DNA from 4 places in the Nocardioides fonticola genome. Region 1 is predicted to be linked to each of the others. Evidence: predicted binding sites of a transcription regulator. Region 1 holds the regulator's gene; each other region holds the start of a gene.
What was found. Region 1 encodes LexA, which represses DNA repair genes until DNA is damaged. Its sites were predicted from a motif close to TCGAACANNTGTTCGA; they were not measured.

Region 1 (3,433 bases):
ACGCGCGATGCCCCCGGGGGTGACGGGCCGCAGCGACCTGTCACCTGTTCTTCACCCGCGCGACACGGTGCCGCGGATGCGTGCCGGGAGCGCGTCGTCGCGGGGATCGCCCTGGCAGGCGTAGTCGGTGTTCTGGTCGCAGTCCAGGCGGCGGCTGCCGTTGACGAGGGTGACCGTGACGTAGCGCACGTCGCGCACCGAGAACGGCACGCGCACGCGGGCGTCGCCGGAGCGGTCGAGCCGCACGGGGACGTCGCGGAACCGACCGTTCGCCGTGCGGGTCGTCACGACCGCGGCCGATCCGCGCGCGGTGTCGGGCAGGTCGAGATCGAGGCGCAGGCGCCAGGACGACGCGCGCAATCCCGAGGCGGGATCGAAGCGGATGGTCGCCGACGTCAGGTGGTCGAGCGAGGTGCTCTGCCACCCGGAGCTGCGCCGGCTCGGCCCGAGCGAGCCGCGCGTCCACAGGGGTGCGGGCCGGTACGCCTCGCCTTCGCTGTAGACCGACGCCGGATGGGTGTTCGCCGCGGAGAAGTCCGCGAAGGCGCGTGCGAGGTCGATGCCGTGGTCGCGGCGCAGCACCTTGTCGATGGCCTGGAGGGAGTAGAGGTCGGGCGCGCCCCGGCTGCCGTCGGCCAGCTGGAAGATGTGGCGCACGAGCACCGGCAGCGGGCCGGAGCGCCTCGGGAAGCGCTCGGTGAGGTAGCGGATGAAGAGCCAGTCGCCGTAGGGGCGGGCGCCCTCGAAGAGGTCCATGCTCGAGCGCGGGTCGCCGAGCGGACCGGCGGGCAGGTACTGCCGGTTGTCGTCGACGCCGTCGAAGACCTCGTCCTCGGCCCAGGTGGCGGTCGCCTCCAGGAGCCAGGGGTCCTCGGCGACGTCGTAGGCGTACTGGACGGCGTGGAAGTACTCGTGCGCGACCGTCACCCGCAGGTTCTCCAGGGGCGTGTTGGTCGGGAACTGGCTCGTGGCGTAGTCGTTGTCGAGCGAGCAGTAGGCCCACACGTCGTAGGGGCCGTTCGCCGGCACCGACTCGTCGGTCGTGCAGTAGCCGTAGAGCCCCTGGGAGCCGAGGTCCTCCAGGTAGAGGTCGGGCAGGTCGTTGCCGCCGGCGCCCTGGTCGCTGAGGACGGCGCGGTAGCCGGCCGCCCGGTAGAGACGCTGGACCTTCGCCACGGTGCTCGCCACGGTCTCGACGTAGTCGGGCACCCCGTCGCCGTCGGCGTCGGTGGTGTCGATCGAGGAGCCGCCCAGGAAGCTGGTGGACCAGTGCACGCACAGGCTCGCGGAGCAGTAGACCTGGTTGGTCGAGGGACGGGCCAGGAGCGCTCGGGCCTGGCTCCGCTGGGCTGCCGGGAGGGCCGAGGCGGTCAGGGCGAGCTCGCGCAGCACCGTGCTGGCGTCGTCCCCGGAGTGCGGGGAGCGCGTGCGGCGGGCGGCGGTGTCGGCGGAGCCGCCGAGGAGGTCGCGGGCGGCATCGAGGGCGTGCTCGGCGCGGGTGCGCGCGCTGTCCGCGGCGGGCGAGCCGGACGCGGGTGAGGCATCGGCGGCGTCGGCCGCGGAGGAGGGGCCGGACAGCAGGCCGAGGGCCAGGAGGCCCGCAGCGGGGAGGGACAGGAGCCGGGATCGCGCCGAGTGAGCCACGTCACCACTGTCTCACGCACGAGCGCCGGGTGGGACGGATCCCACCCGGCGCTCGATGCACGCGTGCTGGATCAGACGCGGCGCAGGACCGCGGTGACCACGCCGATGATCTGCGCGTGCGTGCCGTCGATCGGGTCGTAGGCGGCGTTGTGGGGCATGAGCCAGACCTTGCCGTCGCGGCGCTGGAGGGTCTTCACCGTGGCCTCCCCGTCGAGGAGGGCGGCCACGATCTGGCCGTTGTCGGCGGTCTGCTCCTTGCGGACGACGACGTAGTCGCCGTTGCAGATCGCGGCCTCGATCATCGAGTCGCCGACGACCTGGAGGAGGAAGAGCTGCCCCTCGCCCACCAGCTGCTTGGGCAGCGGGAAGACGTCCTGCACCTGCTCCTCGGCGAGGATCGGACCGCCGGCGGCGATGCGGCCCACGACGGGCACCAGCGCGGCCGCCGGGACGACGTCGCCGATGCCGGTGGTGTCGGGACCGGTGTCGTCGCCGGAGGAGATCGAGCGCCGAGCCGCGAGGACCTCGGGCAGGAAGACCTCGAGGGCACGGGGGCGGTTGGCGTCGCGCTTGAGGAAGCCCTTCTCCTCCAGCACCCGCAGCTGGTGGGCGACGCTCGAGGTGCTGGTCAGGCCGACGGCCTGGCCGATCTCGCGCATGCTCGGCGGGAAGCCGCGCTTCTCGATGGCCTCCTTGATGGTGGCGAGCACCTTCAGCTGGCGCTGGGTCAGGCCCGTGGCGTCGGGCGGCCCGTCGGGGAGCTCGGTGACGGTCTCGCCGGAGGTCGCACGGGGGTTGTCGCTGGACTTCTTGCTCGGCATGGGCCGACGGTAACGGTCACGACGGCGGCATTCAAACATCTGTTCGATACCGGCGTGTCGTCGACAGGCTGCCCGACATCTCGAACATCCGTGCGAAGTCGACGGCGTTTCGCTCTTGTGTTCGATCGAACACCTGATCTAACCTCGAACGCAGATCGAACGTCTGTGCGAGAACCTCCGAGCCGATCCGGTTCTGTCGGTCCTCGCCGATAGACATCGATCCGCACCAGCTGATCGACCGATCGAACCCCGTGCACCGACCTTCCCCGAGGAGCACCCGATGGCCACCACCCTCATCCTTCCCGCCGCCAGCGGCGCGTCCGCCGCCCCCCGCGCCGCCGCTGCGGTGGCGTCTCGCCGGCCCGCTCGTCCGGCCTCCGGCGGGGTCCGCCTCACCCGGCGCGGCCGGCTCGTGGTGCTGCTGCTCTCGCTGGCGATCGTCCTGGGCGTCGGCGTCGCCCTCTCGGGTGGCTCGGTGGCCACTCAGGAGCCCGGTACGGCCGAGCCGACCCAGACCCTGATCGTCCGCTCGGGCCAGACGCTGTGGGACATCGCCGCCGCCCGTACCGACGAGGGCGACGTCCGGGGCATGGTCGAGCGGATCGAGCGGCTCAACGCCCTCGACAGCGCCGAGGTCACCGCTGGTCAGCGCCTGGTGGTTCCCGCGAACTGACATCGCGCCTCGCGCGTGCCGGCACGCGCAGGAACGCGCACGAACATCGTCGGTCGCCTCGACCCCGGCCGACGAGTAGGGGAAGACGAGGGGCGGGCCCGTAGGCCCGCCCCTCGCGCCGTCCCGGCCGGGGCCCGCGCGGGCCGGGGCGCCGTCCGTCGGCCATGCCGGTCGCGAAATCGAGGTGCCCGAACCCGATCGCGCCCTCACAATGGCTGCCCGTGGGACATGTCGAGGTGACCGGGATCCGTTACGAGCTCCCCGACGGCCGGGTGCTGCTCGAGGATGTGGGTTT
Region 2 (3,433 bases), on a different contig from region 1:
CCAGCATGAGGTCGGGCAGGGTCGGCTCCTCGATCCGGGACGACGCGCCGGCGTCCGATCGGGGGCCGCGCCGTACGGTGACCGCCCGGGCCACCGAGGCGGTGCCGAAGCGGTCGCGGACGGCGTCGAGGGCGCGGTCGAGGGCGGCGGACTCCTCGCGCCGGCGTTCGCGCCCCCACAGGTCGAGCTCGAGCTGCTCGTCGTGCACCTCGTCGACCAGGCCCGAGATGCTGACCCCGATGAGGGTGCACCCGCGTTCGCGCAGCAGCGGGTAGGAGGTGTGCAGCAGGGCCCGCGCGGTGTCGATCCAGGCGGCGGTGCTGGCGGTGGATCGCGGGATCGTGGCCGACCGGGTGGCCCGCTCGAAGTCGCCGAAGCGCAGGCGCAGGGTCATCGTGCGGCCGATGCGCTCCCCGGCGCGCAGGCGGCGGCTGACCCGGTCGACGAGACCGACCAGGATCGCGTCGAGCTCCTCCAGCGTGCGGGTGCGCGAACCGCCCAGGGCCGACTGCGAGCCGATCGAGCTGCGGCGGCGTCCGACGGTGACCGGCCGCGGGTCGCGCAGGTTCGCCAACGCCCACAGGTGGCGGCCGCTGGCGCTGCCGAGGGCGAGTTCGAGGTCGCTCTCCGCGTGCTCGGCGAGCTGGCCGATCGTGCGGATGCCGCGCGCGTGCAGCTTGGCGGCGGTGACCTGCCCGACGCCCCAGAGCCGCTCGACCGGCAGGGGGTGCAGGAACGCGACCTCCTGCTCGGGTTCGACCACCAGGAGGCCGTCGGGCTTGCTGACGGCGCTGGCGACCTTCGCGAGGTACTTGGTGCGCGCCACGCCCACCGAGATGGGCAGCCCGACCTCCAGGCGCACCCGGGCCCGCAGCGCGGCCGCGATCTCGGCCGGCGGACCCACGAGCCGCTGGAGTCCGCTGACGTCGAGGAACGCCTCGTCGATCGAGAGCCCCTCGACGATCGGGGTGGTGTCCTCGAAGATCGCGAACACCTCGCGACTGGCCTCGACGTAGGCGCCGAACCGCGGCGCGACGACGTGCGCGTGCGGGCAGCGTCGCATCGCCTCCCGGCCGCCCATGCCGCCGCGGACCCCGAAGGCCCGCGCCTCGTAGCTGGCGGCCAGCACGACCCCGCCGCCGACGATCAGCGGGCGCCCCGCCAGCTCGGGACGGTCGCGTTGCTCGACCGCGGCGTAGAAGGAGTCGAGATCGGCGTGCAGGATGCCGGCGCTCGTCATGACCCCATGATCGAACATGCGTTCGATCATGGCAAGGGCGGGTGGGGTGCCCGGGGGGCTGGTTTCCCCGGCCGGCCGGGGAAACCGGCCGTTCCGGGCCCGGATCCGCCCCGCAGCGGGCAGTTCCGCCTGTCCGGTGTGACCCCTGGTGTTGGCGGTGCGATCCGGGGATGCCCGATCTCCGGCCCCGATCTCCGCCTCCGGTACGACGACCGTCCCGCTCCGGGTCGCTACGGTGCGGCCATGCCCTCCGCCACCGACCGGTCCGCCCCGCGCCTGCACGAGGTCCGCCGCGGCGATCTCGTGCTCACGGTGCGCGAGTTCGCCCCTACCGGCGACGGGAGTGATGCGACCTCGCGGGCACCCTTCCTGCTCCTGCACGGCTGGCCGCAGGACGGTCGCTCCTGGGACGCCGTCGTGCCGCACCTGCTCGCCGCGGGCCACCCGGTGTGGGTGCCCGACCTGCGCGGCACCCGTCCCGAGGCGGCGCCGCGCAGCCGGTGGTCCTACCGCGCCTCGGAGCTCATCGAGGACGTCGCCGCGATCGCCGCCCTCATCGGCGAGCCGGTGCATCTGGTCGGCCACGACTGGGGCGCGGCGCTCGCCTGGTGGGTCGCCTGCGACCGCCCCGAGCTGTGCCGCACCCTGACGGCGGTCTCCGTGCCGCACACCGGCGCCTTCCTCTCCGCCCTGGTCACCACGCGGCAGGCCCGCGACTCCTGGTACATGCTCGCCTTCCAGCTCCCGGTGCTGCCCGAACTGCTGCTCGGCGACCCGAGGCGTGCCGCGCGGATGCTCGAGGCGTCGGGACAGCGTCCGACGGTGGCGGCCCGCGACGCCGCTCGCCTCACCGATCGGCGCATCGCCCGCGGTGGCCTCGGGTGGTACCGCGCGATGGCGTTGGCCGCTCCCCGACTGCTGCGCACCCCGGCGTCGGTCCCGGTGCTCCAGGTGTGGAGCGACGGCGACGTCGCGGTCGGGCTGGAGAGCAACCGGAGGGCCGCCCGCTACGCCCCGGCCGGCTTCCGTCTCGAGGTGCTGTCCGGGGTCTCGCACTGGATCCCCGACGAGGTGCCCGACCGGCTCGCGGCCCTCGTGCTCGACCACGCGGCGTCCTGACCGATGCTCGGGACGCTCGCCCCGGCGATGTGAGGGACGACCGGTCCGTTCCCGCCCGCGCACTGGATCATCGGGGTTTCCCGACGCACGATGGACCCATGGGGGTCAAGCGAGCCATCAAGAGGAAGCGTCGCGCCATCCGGTGCCGACGCCGCTACGGTGCCGGGCACTGCCCGCACCGCGAACGCCACTCGCGCGACCGGGCTGCCGATCGGTCCGAGATCCTCGAGGACGGCGACGGCGTCGCGACCCCCGGTCTGCCGGGCCCGACCGACGCGGACTGGTTCAAGCCGGCGTTCTGAGTCCCGCGGCCGAGCGGGCCGTGAGGTCGGCGATCGAGGCGTCGGTGCAGGTGGCCCAGAAGCCGCCGACGACGTCCTCGACATGGCTGAAGGACTCCGCCGCGTAGAGCAGCGGCTGGTAGGCGGTGATGTCGTAGCTCGTCGTCCCCATCGCCACCAGGTCGAGCGGTCGGATCGCGATGTCGCGGAACTCGGCCGTCTCCCCGGGTGAGGAGAGGATGCCGGCCCCGTAGGCCTTGAGCTCGCCGCCCTGCCAGACCACCCCGAACTCGAGGGTGAACCAGAAGACCTTGCTGATGAACTCCAGTGCCTCGGGGGTGCTCACCCGGCGCGCGGCGGCGCCGGCCAGCTCGTAGAGCGCGGTGAAGCGCGGATGCGCCAGCGTCGTGCCGTGCCCGATGACCTCGTGGATGACGTCGGGTTCGGGGGTGTAGAGCGGCACAGAGTGGTGGCGCACGTACTGGGTGGAGTGGAAGATGCGCTCGGCCAGCGAGCCGTAGAAGAGGTCGAGCGGCACGAGTCCGGCGGCCGGCCGGTAGGTGAAGGCGGTGAGCGGGCGCAGGGTCGCGCTCACCTCCGCCAGCTGCGGGATGTGGTCGTGGGGGAGTCCGAGGATCTCCTTGCCCTCGAGGAACTCCCGGCAGGCGTGGCTGCGGTGCAGCGGCACCAAGGCGGCGCTGACGGCGGCCCACACGGCGTGCTCGGCGTCGGTGTAGTCGGCGGTCGGCACCGGCATGCCCGGACGCCAGGCTGCCGCCAGGGTGGCCAGCGT
Region 3 (3,433 bases), on a different contig from region 1:
TTCTCGGGGGCGCTAGCGGCCGCGCCGGCGGGCGAGCAGGTGCAGCTGCGCCGCGAGCGGGCGGTACTCCGGACGGGTGGCGACCGCGTGCTCGAGCTCGAGCAGCGCGGCCGTCGCGCCGGGTTCGAGGTCGAGCAGGCTGCCGGGCACGAGGTCGGCGAAGACCCGCACGCCCTGCAACGCGATCGCGTCGAGGCCGGCGCCGGCGACCAGCTCCTCGAGCTCGGCGGCGGTGAACCGCACCCCGGCACGTCCGGTGGGCGCGGTGGAGTCGAGCAGGGCGAGGGCCTGGCCGAAGTGACCGGCCATCGCGCGGGCGATGACGGCCGCATGCCGTTGGGCGACCAGCAGACTCAGCGCTCCCCCGGCCCGCAGGCTCCCGGCCAGGACGGCGAGGGCCTGCGCCGGGTCGCCGGCGACCTCGAGGACGCCGTGGCACAGCACGAGGTCGGCGCTCGCCGTTCGGTCGGCCAGCGAGGCGAGGTCGCCCTGCTCGCCGGCGACGGCGACACCGGCGTCGCGTGCGCGGCGGTCGAGTGCGGCGAGCGCATCGGGGCTGGGGTCGATGACGGTGACGCGGTGGCCGAGGGCGGCGATCCGGACGGCGAGCCCGCCGGTGCCGCCGCCGATGTCGACGACGTCGAGCGGGGCGGTGGTCACCAGCGGCTGGAGCGCGGCCCAGACGACACCGGTGCGGACGGCGCCGCGACGGTCCGAGGGACGCTCCGATCCGGAGGCGGGTCCTGACGCGGGGCCGGGTGCGGGTCCGGGCATGGCGCCACCCTAGTGCGTGGTCGTCCGTGCACCGCGGGGGCGCCCGGTCAGCCGGCGCGCCCGAGTTCGACAGGCAGAGCGGGGTGCCGGGTCTCGTGCGGACGCAGGCCGAGGGACTCCTCGATCAGGCGCACGAAGCGCTCGGCGTCGCGGAGCAGGTCGTCGGCCTCGCGTGCCGTCACCGCGCGCCGCGAGCCGGCCTCGGCGGCAGCGCGCTTGCGGGCACCGGCGGCGAAGAAGGTGGCCCACTCCTCGAACTCCGGTGCGAGCCGGGCCAGCAGGACCCAGGCGTTCTGGGTGCTGCGGCGTCCCGGAGCCTCCGGCCGGGCGCGGGTGGAGAGCAGGGCAGCCGCGGCCCGCAGGGCGGCCACGTGGGCGTGGGCGTAGCGGGCGGGGACGTCGGCCGTGGCGGCGGCCTCGGCGAGGGAGTCGGCCGCGCGGTCGAGGTGGCTCACGGTGGTGGCGCTGATGCGGGTCATGGTCTCCCCCTTCACGGATGATCGAACGCGTGTTCGAACACCACCAGTGAAGCGCGGAAGGGCCACGCGGTCAAGGGCACGCACCGCACGGCTCGCCGGCGGATGGCCCGATGGACGGCCCGACGGGGTCAGGCCGGTGCGTGCACGAACCGGCCGATCGTCGGCCGGAAGAGGGTCGCGAGGATCGCGACGTCGAGGAGCAGGGAACCCCACGCGAGCACCTCGAAGCTGGTCGGCGCGCCGATGCGGATGGCCGCGCCGGTGGCGATGCCGATGAGCACCACGAGGGTGGCCAGCACCCACCGCGCCCAGGCGTGCCCGTGCCGGAACAGCGCCAGCAGCACCAGCACGAGCGAGACGATGACGACCCACAGCACCCACGCGACCGGCACGAACTGCGGGATCGCGATCGGCTGCTCGGCCTTGAGGTAGGCCAGACCCTGCCGGGCGACGATCTCGCGGGCCTCGCGGTGGCCCTGGGCCCAGTTGAGGATGAGGTCGTCGCGCTGGACGATCGTCAACACCACCGTGACGGCGCCCAGACCCAGCAGTCCGAGCAGCAGACCGCTGGCGAGGTCGACAGCGCGGGGGCGCGGCGTCGTCATGACTCCTCCGGATCGTCGGGCCCCGCCCCGACGGCGGCGGAGACTCTGCCCGCACTCTAGTGCCGCGCCACTAGGGTCTCCGCATGAGCGAGGAGCATCCCGGGATCCGTCGGTTCCGCGAGGAGCACGCCCGGCGTGGCGGCCGTGGCGAGATCGTCGTGCTGCCCGACGGCGTCCACACCGCCGCGCTCGCTGCCGAGGCGCTGGGCTGCGAGGTCGGCGCCATCGCCAACAGCCTCCTCTTCGACGCCGACGGCTCGCCGGTGCTGGTGCTCACCTCGGGCGCGCACCGGGTCGACCCGGTCGTGACGGCCGAACGCATCGGTGTGGCGTCGCTGCGGCGCGCCTCCCCCGACTTCGTCCGCGAGCACACCGGCCAGGTCATCGGCGGGGTCTCGCCGTTCGCCCACCCGGCGCCCCTGCCCACCTACCTCGATCCCTGGCTCGCGCGACACGAGGTCGTCTGGGCGGCGGCCGGTCATCCGGCCGCGGTCTTCTCCACGACCTACGAGGAGCTGCGGGACATCACCGGCGCCACCCCGGTCGAGGTCGTCTGATGGCCCGGGTCGTGGTGATCGGCGGCGGCCTGGGCGGCCTGGCCGCGGCGGCGCGGTTGGCCAAGCTCGGGCACCGCGTGCACCTGGTCGAGCGGGGCGAGCGGTTGGGCGGCGTCCTGACCCCGGTCACCGACGACGAGGGACTCGGTTTCGGCTGGGACGCCGGCCCGCAGGCGACCCTGCTCCCGGCGGTCCTGCGCGACCTGTTCCGCAAGACCGGGCGTCCACTTGAGCAGGAGCTCGACCTGGTGCCGCTCCCGCTCGTGCGCGAGCACCGCTTCGAGGACGGCTCCTCGCTGCGGCTCGCGGGCGGCTCCCGCGGGGCGCAGACCGAGGCGTTCGAGGCCCTGCGTCCCGGGTTGGGCGCGCAGTGGCAGGCCTACGTCGACGCCGGGGGCGACGACTGGGAGGTGCTGCGCCGCCACTACTTCGAGACGCCCTGGAACCCCGAGCGGCTGCCGGCCGAGGCCGCCGCGCTCCTCGACGACCGCACCGTGCTGCGCAAGCGGCTCAAGCGCGCCTTCCGCGACGACCGTGCGCGCCTGGTCGCGGGCCACCCCCACGTGGCCGACGGCCACGACCTGCGCAACGTGCCGGCCTGGGCCGGGCTGGTCTCCTACCTCGAGCAGACCTTCGGCGCCTGGACCGTGCCGTCGGCGGCGCCCGGGACGCCGTGCGGCTCCAGCGGGATGGCCGCCCTCGCGCTCGCCCTGGAGAAGCGTCTGGAGACCCGGGGCGTCGTGGTGCACACCGCCACCACCGCCCTCGACCTCGTGCTCGGCACCGGCGGCGCCGTCGTCGGCGTCCGGATCGCCGCGACCCCCGCCGATCCCGAGGCCCCCGAGGCTCCTGGGACCCCCGACGGGCCGGGCCCGACGGAGGGAGCCGAGGTGCTCGACGCCGACGTCGTGGTGTGCGCGATCGACCCCCGCCGACTGCCCGCCCTGGCCCGGTCCGTCGAACGCACGATGCCGGCCCTGCCGCCGGTCGTCACCCACCTCGGGCTCCGCGACGACCC
Region 4 (3,433 bases), on a different contig from region 1:
CACGGCCACCGCCGCCTGCGGCGGCGATGCGCCCACCGCCGACGGCCCTGTCATCCGCGGCTACTCCGCCGACGGCGACTTCCCCGCCGCCCAGGTCGAGGGCCAGTTGCGCCGGGCGGGGGACTGCCTCGTCGTCGGTACCGCGGTCGCCGTCTGGACCGACGCCGCCTCCTGGGACGCCGATGCCGACGCCGTCGCCGTCGGGGACGACCGCTACGTCGTCGGTACGGACGTGCGCCTCGCCGGCGGTTTCTACGACCGGGGCGGGTGGCAGGACGTCGTCACCGACGATGCCGTCGCACCGCTCCAGGACTGCCTGGACTCCTCCGGACTGGAGACCGTGGCGCTCGTGCGTTGACGGTGCCCGGGCAGCACGACGGGCCTGAGCCCCGGGTGGGGTTCAGGCTGTCGTGGTGCCGGTGGGGGTGCGGAGGTAGTGCTGGCCGTGGGGGCTGGTCCACCGGTAGCTGCCGGGTGGGCCGGCTCCGGGTTCGAGCGGTTCGTAGGTCCAGCCGTGGTGGGTCTTGATGCGGTGGTGATGTCGACACAGCGCGGCGAGATTGTCTGTGCTGGTGCTTCCACCTTCGTCCCAGGGGACGATGTGGTCGATGTCGGCGCTGCGGGCGGGCCTGGTGCAGTGGGGGAAGACGCAGGTGACGTCGCGGAGGATCACCTGCTCGCGCAGGAGCGTGGGGATCTCGTAGGACTCACTCGACCGCTGTTCCGCCATGTCGAGGACGGGCCGGACGACGAGTTGGGTGTCGGGGTCGGTGCACCACGACCGCAGGGTGTCGAGGTCGAGGGCGGTGCGGGTGTTCTCCACACGAGCAGCCGTACCGAACGGGTTCTGGCCGGGTGCGTGGCTGATGTGGACGTAGAGATGGAGGGTCCGCTTGCTGCGGACCGGCTCACCCATTCCAGCCGACTCGAAGGTGAGGGCATGGTCGCGTCGTGCGAGTTCGCCGAGGGCCATGGCCCGCCGGGCGTCGAGGGATTCGGTGCAGCCGAGGTCCTTGAGTTGGGCGGCGACGGCGGCGAGAGCGTCCTCGAGGTCCAACGCGTCGGCCAGATCGAGGGCTCCCTCGATGTCGACCCTGCCGTGGAAGTCGACGTGACGGGAGTAGATGGTGACGTGTCGCTTGTCGTCAGCCGCCTCCCGCCTCGCACGCAGGACCTCGGGGTCGGCTTCGGCTTCGGCTGCTCTCACTGTCTGCTCGATCCCGCGTCCGCCGATGGAGTGCGCGAACGACGCCAACCGCTGGTCCACCAGGGCGACGGCCTCGGGCGACAACAAGCGAGTGGCCTGGGCGATCTTCCGTGCCCGCCACACCGCCACCTCACCGGCCTCCACACGCCGCCAACACCGCGGCAAACGAGCAGCCAACTCCAATGCGTCGCCGACGTAGTAATGCCCGGCGTCGCTGGACAAGCCGATCGCGGCGGCGAACTCGTCGATGCAGAACTCGGCCACCAGGGGTGCACCTTGGCCGGCGATGGCGAGGGTGCGTTCGGTGCCCGGAACACACGCGCTGTCCCACTCATCAGCCGCCGGGTGGGCGAGAGCCCACTGGGCTGCGGCGATGAACACGGACCGTTCGGCGTCGTCGGCGACCATCCGCGCATCACGCGCGAGAACCAGGAGGGACCGCGGGTCACGGAGATCCTGGTTGGTGGTGGAGGCCATGCCTCAGTCTACTCGAACACATGTTCGAAGACAAGGGTTCAGGGGTTGGAATCTTCGTGGTTGCGGCTGCTGTGCGGCTTGCTGGGCTTCGAGGCCCTCGCCTGGGGGCTCGGGCACCTCAGCCACCGGACGGGAGCCGTAGATCGTCCCTACTGCCAGCGGTTGTCTTGCCGGGTCTCGCGGCTCGGCGCCGGGGCGCCTCGCACCTCGACCACCGGAGGAACGCCGGTGGCTGAGGTGCGAGCGAAGCGAGCCTCGAAGCCTGGTGAGACGAGCAGCAGCCGCAACCGCCCACCTCCGTAGCCGGCGCCTTTCAACCGAAGCGAACGGCGACAAGGACACCGAGAGCGACCCGGCACCTGCCTAGCCGGCGCCTTTCAACCGAAGCGAACGGCGACAAGGACACCGAGAGCGACCCGGCACCTGCCTAGCCGGCGCCTTTCAACCGAAGCGAACGGCGACCCGAACACCGAGAGCAACCCGGCACCGCCGTAGCCGGCGCCTCTCAACCGAAGCGAACGGCGACCCGAACACCGAGAGCAACCAGATTCCCCCGTAGCCGGCGCCTTTCATCCGAAGCGAACGGCGACCCGAACACCGAGAGCAACCCGGCCGCCGCCATAGCCGGCGCCTATCAACCAGAGCGAGCGAGGAAGCCGGGAGAAGACACGGAGCAGCGACGGCGTCCCCATTGTCGGCGCCCACCTCGCCGGGTCTCGCGGCTCGGCGCTGGGGCGCCTCGCACCTCGACCACCGGAGGAACGCCGGTGGCTGAGGTGCGAGCGAAGCGAGCCTCGAATCCCGGTGAGACGAGCAGCAGCCGGAAACCCCCCACCCGCGTAGCCAGCGCATTTCAACCCAACGCCGACGGCGACCCGAACACCGAGCGCAACCCGGCACCCGCGCAGCCGGCGCCTCTCAACCGAAGCGAGCCTGAAAGCCGGCATCAGGCCATGAGCGACGACTACGTCCCCACCGAAGCAGCCAGTCCCACCGGTCTCGTGGCTCGGCGCCGGGGCGCCTCGCACCTCGACCACCGGAGGGCGCCTCGCACCTCGACCACCGAAGGCCGCACCGCGCCCCCACATCCCGCTCCCCGGTCAGAAGACGGGCTTCCCGCCGGTGACGCCCAGGACCGTGCCCGAGATGTAGGACGCGTCCCCCGGTGAGGCGAGGAAGACGAAGGCGGGCGCCACCTCCGCGGGCTGGCCGGCGCGACCCAGCGGGGTGTCCTCGCCGAAGTGCGCGACCTTGTCCGGAGGCTGGGTCGCCGGCTGCAGCGGCGTCCAGATGGGGCCGGGGGCGACGCAATTGACGCGGATGCCGTCGGGGCCGAGCGCCTGGGCGAGGTTCACGGTGAGGTTGTTGATCGCCGCTTTGGTCGCGGCGTAGTCGAGCAGTGCCGCCGAGGGGTCGTAGGCCTGGATGGAACTGCAGTTGATCACGCAGCCGGGACGACGGCGCAGGTGGGGAAGCGCGGAGCGGAGGAGTCGCAGGAGGGCGCCTACATTCGTCGCCAAGGTGCGATCGATCCGCTCGTCGTCCATCTCCTCCAGGCCGTCGGAGCGCGCCCACTGGTAGCCGGCGTTGTTGACGAGGATGTCGAGGCCGCCGAACTCTCCTGCCACCGACTCCACGACGGTGCGGCAGGCGGTCGGTCGCTGCAGATCGGCGGCGAGGGGGAGCGCACGTCGTCCGGCCGCGCGGATCAGACGTGCGGTGTCCTCGGCATCATCGGTCTCCTCGGGC

Region 2: the regulator LexA is predicted to act here: its motif matches at 1,251-1,266, upstream of dinB (DNA polymerase IV).
Region 3: the regulator LexA is predicted to act here: its motif matches at 1,275-1,290, upstream of ABD671_RS00970 (SAV_6107 family HEPN domain-containing protein).
Region 4: the regulator LexA is predicted to act here: its motif matches at 1,697-1,712, upstream of ABD671_RS06355 (HNH endonuclease signature motif containing protein).

The regions. Positions count from the first base shown of each region.
Region 1 covers NZ_BAAAZH010000003.1:83,095-86,527, forward strand. The annotation lists gene ABD671_RS02420 (MXAN_6640 family putative metalloprotease) at 52-1,644, opposite strand; gene lexA (transcriptional repressor LexA) at 1,716-2,465, opposite strand; gene ABD671_RS02430 (LysM peptidoglycan-binding domain-containing protein) at 2,746-3,138, shown strand; gene ABD671_RS02435 (ABC-F family ATP-binding cassette domain-containing protein) at 3,360-3,433, shown strand, end outside.
Region 2 covers NZ_BAAAZH010000006.1:94,570-98,002, reverse strand. The annotation lists gene dinB (DNA polymerase IV) at 1-1,240, opposite strand, end outside; gene ABD671_RS03660 (alpha/beta fold hydrolase) at 1,484-2,359, shown strand; gene ABD671_RS03655 (hypothetical protein) at 2,458-2,661, shown strand; gene ABD671_RS03650 (phenylalanine 4-monooxygenase) at 2,645-3,433, opposite strand, start outside.
Region 3 covers NZ_BAAAZH010000001.1:219,106-222,538, forward strand. The annotation lists gene ABD671_RS00965 (methyltransferase) at 13-774, opposite strand; gene ABD671_RS00970 (SAV_6107 family HEPN domain-containing protein) at 822-1,253, opposite strand; gene ABD671_RS00975 (hypothetical protein) at 1,382-1,858, opposite strand; gene ABD671_RS00980 (YbaK/EbsC family protein) at 1,942-2,415, shown strand; gene ABD671_RS00985 (phytoene desaturase family protein) at 2,415-3,433, shown strand, end outside.
Region 4 covers NZ_BAAAZH010000010.1:229,410-232,842, forward strand. The annotation lists gene ABD671_RS06350 (hypothetical protein) at 1-358, shown strand, start outside; gene ABD671_RS06355 (HNH endonuclease signature motif containing protein) at 401-1,684, opposite strand; gene ABD671_RS06360 (SDR family oxidoreductase) at 2,785-3,433, opposite strand, start outside.